DNA from 3 places in the Zoogloea oryzae genome. Region 2 is predicted to be linked to each of the others. Evidence: predicted binding sites of a transcription regulator. Region 2 holds the regulator's gene; each other region holds the start of a gene.
What was found. Region 2 encodes FliA, which starts transcription of late flagellar genes. Its sites were predicted from a motif close to CTAAAGTTNNNNNNNNNNNNGCCGNTA; they were not measured.
Positions count from the first base shown of each region.

Region 1: motA (flagellar motor stator protein MotA) is a predicted target of FliA. The motif match lies at 1,285-1,311, and genes of this name have one in related genera.
Region 3: fliD (flagellar filament capping protein FliD) is a predicted target of FliA. The motif match lies at 1,138-1,164, and genes of this name have one in related genera.

Region 1 is NZ_BSPX01000053.1:3,859-6,120, reverse strand. Features, by position in the region: gene motB (flagellar motor protein MotB) at 1-306, opposite strand, end outside; gene motA (flagellar motor stator protein MotA) at 368-1,219, opposite strand; gene flhC (flagellar transcriptional regulator FlhC) at 1,407-1,949, opposite strand; gene flhD (flagellar transcriptional regulator FlhD) at 1,977-2,262, opposite strand, start outside.
Region 2 is NZ_BSPX01000038.1:41,969-44,230, forward strand. Features, by position in the region: gene QQK25_RS13285 (flagellar motor protein) at 1-645, opposite strand, end outside; gene QQK25_RS13290 (RNA polymerase sigma factor FliA) at 666-1,439, opposite strand; gene QQK25_RS13295 (MinD/ParA family ATP-binding protein) at 1,559-2,262, opposite strand, start outside.
Region 3 is NZ_BSPX01000013.1:40,083-42,344, reverse strand. Features, by position in the region: gene fliD (flagellar filament capping protein FliD) at 1-1,098, opposite strand, end outside; gene QQK25_RS06475 (flagellar protein FlaG) at 1,304-1,687, opposite strand; gene QQK25_RS06470 (flagellin N-terminal helical domain-containing protein) at 1,764-2,262, opposite strand, start outside.

The DNA of each region.
Region 1 (2,262 bases), on a different contig from region 2:
CACGTCACCGCGCTTCACCTGGCCCACCGAGCGGGTCAGATCCTGACCGCCGCCAGCGATCGGGCTGGTTGCATCACCCGCACCCGAGCCGCCGCTCATCGCCACCTTGAGGGGCGAGTTGAAGAAATCCGCAATCCCCTGCAGGTCGCCCTGGGCCGTCGAGCCGAGCAGCCACATCAGCAGGAAGAAGGCCATCATCGCGGTCACGAAGTCGGCGTAGGCGATTTTCCACGCGCCACCGTGGGCACCGCCGCCGCCCTTCTTGATCTTCTTGACGACGATTGGCTGTTGGGTATCGTCACTCATGACATCGATCCGGCAGGCGAGGGAATCCGCGACGCATCACGCCGCATCACCGGGACGCGCATCACTTCTTGCTCTTGATCGCTTCTTCGAGCTCGGCAAAGCTCGGCCTGTCGGTCGAGAACAACACCTTGCGCCCGAACTCCACCGCCACCTGGGGCGCGTAGCCGTTCATGCTCGCCAGCAGCACCGCCTTCATGCACTGGTAGATCTTTCCGCCCTCCTCGACCTTCTGCTCCAGCTGGCCAGCCACCGGCGCCACGAAGCCATAGGAGATGAGAATACCGAGGAAGGTCCCCACCAGCGCGCCGCCGATCATCTTGCCGAGCACCGCCGGCGGCTGGCCCACCGAGCCCATCACGTTCACCACGCCCATCACCGCCACGACGATACCGAAGGCCGGCACCGCGTCACCCACCTTGGAGACCACATGGGCCGGGGTGTGGGCTTCGTGATGGTGGGTTTCCATCTCGATGTCCATCAGGTTTTCGATCTCGAAGGCGTTGAGGTTGCCGCCGACCATCATCCGCAGGTAGTCGCACAGGAAATCCACCGCATGGTGGTCTGCCGTGAAGGCCGGATACTTGGAGAGGATCGGGCTGCCTTCGGGGTTCTCGATGTCGCCTTCAATGGACATCAGGCCTTCCTTGCGCACCTTGGCCAGGATCTCGTAGAGCATGCACAGCACGTCGGTGTAGAAGGCCTTGTTGTAGGGCGAGCCCTTGAAGATCGTAGGCAGCGCGGCGATGGTGCCCTTGATCGCCTTCGGCCCGTTTCCCGCGACGAAGCCGCCGATGGTCAGGCCGACGATCGCGATGTATTCGGTCGGAACCCACAGGGCCGCCAGACTGCCGTGCACGGCGTAAGTGCCGAGGGACGCCGCCAGGATGATGACGTAGCCGATGATCAGAAACATCGCCGAAACCTCATTGGGTTGGCAGGCTGGGGGCGCCTGCCGGATCCGTTATTCTTCACCGGCGATATCGGCCCTGCCTGAAGAAACTTGAGCACCTGACGCAAGCCTGTCGTCACCCGAAAGCGGACAAAAAAATGCCGCCTGATCGAAACCGGCGGCATAACCTCATCGTCAATCGAGAGGGAGGTCAGGGTATGGCAACTTCGTTCGCCTGGGCCCGCCGGGTCTTGCCGGCGCGGGACGGCACGTGGCACAGGCCGCAGACGTAATCGTGGGTCGGGTCGAAACCGTGGGAGACAAAATGTCCGCCGCAGCAGGTACAACGGGCCAGTTGCAGCAGCTTGGCGTCAAAGAAACGGATCAGCGTCCAGGCCCGGGTGAGCGACAGCACCTGCTCCATCTCGAAGGATTCGATGTGCTCGTTGTACAGCCGGTAAGCCTGGATGATGGCGTCCAACCCTTCTAGATGCGCGTTGGTCTGGACGAAACGGTACAGCGCCATGAACAGCGAGGCATGGATGTTCGGCTGCCACGACATGAACCAGTCCGTCGAAAACGGCAGCATGCCCTTCGGGGGCGAGACGCCCTTTACTTCCTTGTAGAGCTTGAGCAGACGTTCCCGGCTCAGGGCGGTCTCGGCTTCAAGCATCTGCATGCGCGCACCCAGACGGATCAACTCGACCGCCTTCTGGATGTCCTGCGCTTCCTGCAGCACGCTCTTGTTTCGCACGATGGTCTCCCTCAGCCGCGGGCCGGATCAGGCCAGATGGGCGACAGGCCGCCCGGCAGCAAGGATCGCCGCGTGCAGATGCGCCGCACCGCGCTCACGGCCATGGGACGACAGCAGATCGACCAGCATGGTGTCGTTGAAGCGGAACTGACAGAGCAGCATGTTCGAATTGGCCATCCGCAGCACCTGGGCGGAACTCAACCCTTCCAGCACTTCAGCCACTTCTTCGCCGATTCCCAGGCGGTAGATGGCGGCAGCGCGGTCGTCGCGCAGCATCTGCTGAGCAAGCATCAGGTAGGCCAGATTCAGCTCC
Region 2 (2,262 bases):
GGTGAGGGTGCCGATCACGCCGAGGAGCTTCTTCGAGACCGGCAGGAAGATCAGGTTGGCCGAGCCGACGCCGTAGATCGTCGCCACGAAGGCCACCGCGATGCCGGAGCCGAGCTTGGAAGGATCGGAGAGGTTTTCCATCACGTGGATGAGGCCCATCACCGCGCCCAGGATGCCGATGGTCGGCGCGTAGCCGCCGGCGGCTTCCCAGATCTTGGCGCCCTGCTTCATCTGGCCTTCCCAGGTGTCGATCTCGACCTCGAGCACTTCGCGCAGGCGATCGGGTTCGACGCCATCGACCAGCAGCTGAAGGCCCTTCTGGATGAAGGGATCGTCGATGGCGGGGATCTGGCTTTCGAGCGCCAGCAAGCCTTCCTTGCGGGCCACGTTGCTCCAGCGGACAACCTCGGCGATCAGCGCATCGTGATCCAGCCTGGGCGGCACGAAGACCCAGCGGACCATCTGCATGCCCAGCCGGAAGACCTTGAGCGAGCTTTGCAGCATCACCGCGCCGAGGGTGCCGCCGATGACGATGAGGAAGGCCGTCGGCTGGATCAACGAGCCGACGTGGCCACCTTCGAGCACCTGCCCGACGAGGATCGCGGCCAGCGCGAGGGTGATGCCGATCAGGCTGATGCTGTCCATGGAAACGCCCCGGGCCCGGTTCAGCCGGCGGCCGGGCGACGGCCACGGCCGCGCCCCTCACCCTTGGCCTTGGGCGCCGTCTGGATCGCGCCGGAGATGCGCGAGCGCAGGCGGGCGATGGCCTGGCTGTGGAGCTGGCACACGCGGGATTCTGAGACGCCGAGCACTTCGCCGATTTCGCGCAGGTTCATGTCCTGTTCGTAGTAGAGGCCCATCACGGTCTTCTCCCGCTCGGGCAGATCGTCGATGGCCTTGATGAGCACGTCGCGCATGTTGCTGTCGAGGAGCAGCGTGAGCGGGTCGTTGCCCTCGAGGGTGATGTGGCGTTCAAGGTAGTCGTCGTCGCCCTCGCCGCTGAAATCCTCGAAGTACACCAACTGGTAGCCACGGGCCTCCTGCAGCATGTGCTGGTATTCGGCCAGGGGCACGCCCAGCGAGTCGGCCAGTTCGGCCTCGGTCGGATGCCGCCCGTTGGCCTGTTCGAGCTGATGCACCGCCGCCTCGATGCGCCGCATGTCCCGGCGCAGGCTGCGCGGCAGCCAGTCGTTCTCGCGCAGGCCGTCGAGCATCGAGCCGCGGATGCGCTGCACCGCGTAGGTCTCGAACTGCGCGCCGAGGCCTTCTTCGTAGCGGTTGATGGCGTCGAGCAGGCCCAGCATGCCGTTCTGGATGATGTCTTCCACCTGCACGCTGGCCGGCAGCTTGGCCATCAGGTGATAGGCAATGCGCTTGACCAGCGGCGCGTACTGGACGACGAGTTGCTCTTTATCGAGGGTGCCGGAAGCGGTGTACATCTTTCGTCTGCTTTCTGGTCGGGTTTTGGAGTCGCGCGGCGCTCACACTACTCATCGGCAACGATAGGCTTTCATGCAGCCGACGACACAAGATTTCACAATTTCACTTTTTGCCGATTTCAACCGGCCACGCCGGCCTGGGACGACCAGGCGCGCAGACGGCGGATGAAGGCCTGGGCACCTTCGGCCGGGTGACGGGCACCGAGAGGCGTGGTCATGGCGTCGGCCAGGGGGTCGCGCTCGACCTCACCGCGCCACACCAGGGGCAGCCCCACGTGACGGGCGGTGAAGTCGTTGAGGCTGGCAAAGAGCGCGGTGGCGTCGGCCCGGTCGCGGGCGCCGCTGACGGCGATCTCCAGCGATCCGGCGCCGGCGGCGGCCAGGCCCTTGATCCACTGGCAGGCACCGCGGGCACCGACACCGCTCGCTTCCACCACCAGCAGGCGACGGCCGGCGGCGCGGGCGAAGGGGGTGAGGCTGCGCACGTCGCCGACGGTGTGGATCGCCAGCAGATCGGCACGGCGCTGGAGTTCGGCGATGCCGGCTTCGAGGCGGGCGTGCGGGGTCTCGTCGAGGAGCGGCACGGCCAGCACGGTGGCGGCGGCCGGCACGACCCACAGCCCGTCGGCCACCTCACGCATGGTTTCGGTCACGTCGTGCTGGCCCTGCAGGGCGCCCAGCAGGTCGCCGCCGTCGGGGTAGCCGAAGGCCGCCAGCAGCGAGCCGCGGTCGGGTGCGTGTTCGTCGATGGCCACCACCCGGCGGGCCCCTTCGGTGAGGGCGGTGAGGGTCTGGACAGCCAGGTCCCGCGGCGAGCGGCCCG
Region 3 (2,262 bases), on a different contig from region 2:
GGCCGCCTTGTCGAACTTGGCGCTGTCGATCTTCAGGCTGCCGTCGGTCTGAAAGGCGATGCCGATGTCGCTGAGGGTCTTGAAGGTGGCGCCGCTGAGCGAAGCGGGAACGCTGCCGATGGTGTTGCGCACCTGGGACTGGATGCTGCGCAGGGTCGAGTCGCCGTTGAGCACGGCCGCCGTCTTGGTGCTGGCGTTGTAGGCGCCCAGGTTTTTCAGCGAGGTGTTGAGGCTGTTGTAGGCGTTGATGAAGGTGTCGAGCTTGCTCTTCAGGTCGGTGTTGTCGCGGGTGACGGAGAGGGTGGTGGTGCCGGTCTTGGTGAGCTCGAGGTTCACCCCGTCAATGGCGTTGGTGATCGAGTTGCCGCTGGTGGCGATCGACACGCCCTGGATCTTCACCGCCGCGTCGCTGGCGGCGAGGGTCTGGTTGAAGGCGCTGGAGGCGGCGATCGGCGAGCCCGGTGCGGCAGCGTCGATGAAGGTGGCGGTGCCGCCGATGGTCACCGCGTTGGCGGTGCCGCCGGACGTGGCGGTGAGCAGCAGGTTCTGCTTGCCGCTGGTGTCGGTGACGATGGAGGCGCTCACGCCGGGCTCGGCCTTGTTGATGGCGTCGCGCACGGCCGCCAGGGTGTTCTGGCTGCTTTCCAGGGTGACGGTGGTGGTCGTGCTGCCCTTGGTGAAGGTGAGCGTGCGGCTGCTGTCGGTGCCGAAATCGAGCGCCGTGTCGCCGGCGGCGAAGGTCTTGCCCAGCGCGTAGCGCTGGCTGGTGGCCAGGGCGGTGACTTCGAGGGAGTAGCTGCCGGCAACCGCCGAGCTGGTCGTTGTTGCCGTTGCGATGGTCGAATCGGCAAGAGTTGCCTTATAGGCGGACAAAGATGCCGTTGCCGTGCTGCCGGTTGCCGGTGTCAGGGCCTTGGCGGCGGTCTGCAGGGTGGACAGCGCGCTCTTGAGCGTGCCGAGGGCGGAGATCTTCGATTCGTAGCTGCTCTGGCGCGACTGGAGTTTCGTAAGGGGCTGTTTTTCAACAGACATCAGCGAACTGACGAGCGATTCGACGTTGATTCCCGAGCCGACTCCAGCTGATGAGATTGTGGCCATGATGGACCCCTTGTGGTGCGGTGAAGCGATTGACGGAAATTACGACCGCACCCCGGAAAACTTGAGTGTGGTCGCGTGTTGTCAGTTGGAATGCATTAGTCGTGCCAGGTTCAGCTGTCCGGCATGTTGTGGCAAAAAAAATCCCACCTCGAGGGTGGGATCAAATCTGCGCCAGGGGAGGGTCTGGCGGCTTGGGGTGTCCGGATCAGGCCTGCTGTTTGACGAGCAGCCCCTGCAATTTGTCGAGCGCCTTGGCGATGGCCAGCACCTCTTCCGACGGAATCTGCCGGATGAGCTTTTTGGACTCGGTGTCCACCACCTTGACGATGGAGACGCCCAGGTCTTCGTCGATGGAGAACTGCAGGCTGTTGGCGGTCTGCTTGATGACGTCCTGGATCTGCTTGACCGCCTGGTTGAGTTGTTCGTTGCTCGGGGGCGCGACCTTGCCGGTCTGGGCGGTGCTCTGGGATGCCTGAACCGCGCCGGTGCTTGCGGCGTTCTCGGTTGCACGGGAGGCGCCGGCGCCCGTCGAGGCATTGACGGGTGGCACATACTGCGCGCTGCTTGTGCCGACTGGCTGGATGCTCATGCTCATCTCCCCCTTGTGCTGGCGGCGCCGCCGCCCTGTGGGCGGCCGCGCACGTCAGGGTTACGTCTGTATCGCGTTACTGGAGCAGGGACAGCACGTTGTTCGGCATGCTGTTGGCCTGCGAGACCATCGCGGTGCCAGCCTGCTGGAGGATCTGGGCGCGGGTCATGTTGGCGGTTTCCTTCGCGAAGTCGGCATCCATGATCCGGCCGCGGGACGCTTGCGCGTTTTCGGAGGCGACGGACAGGGTCTGCACGACCGAGCTGAAGCGGTTCTGGACAGCACCCCAGGTGGCGCGGGCGGTGTTCAGGTTGTTGATCTGGGTGTCGATGCTCGCAATCGCTGCGGTCGCGGCGCCGACGCTGGAGACGCTGCCGGACACCGCGGCGGACACGCCGGACAGGGTGACCGCGCTGCCCTGGACCGTGATGGTGTCGGTGGCGGCAGTGCCCGCGCCGACCTGGAAGGTCACGGCAGAGGTGAGGTTCAGCACGTTCTGGCCGTTGAAGGTGGTGCCGCCGACGACGCGCTGGATTTCCGACTGCAGCTGCTGGAATTCGGTGTCGAGGTTGGCC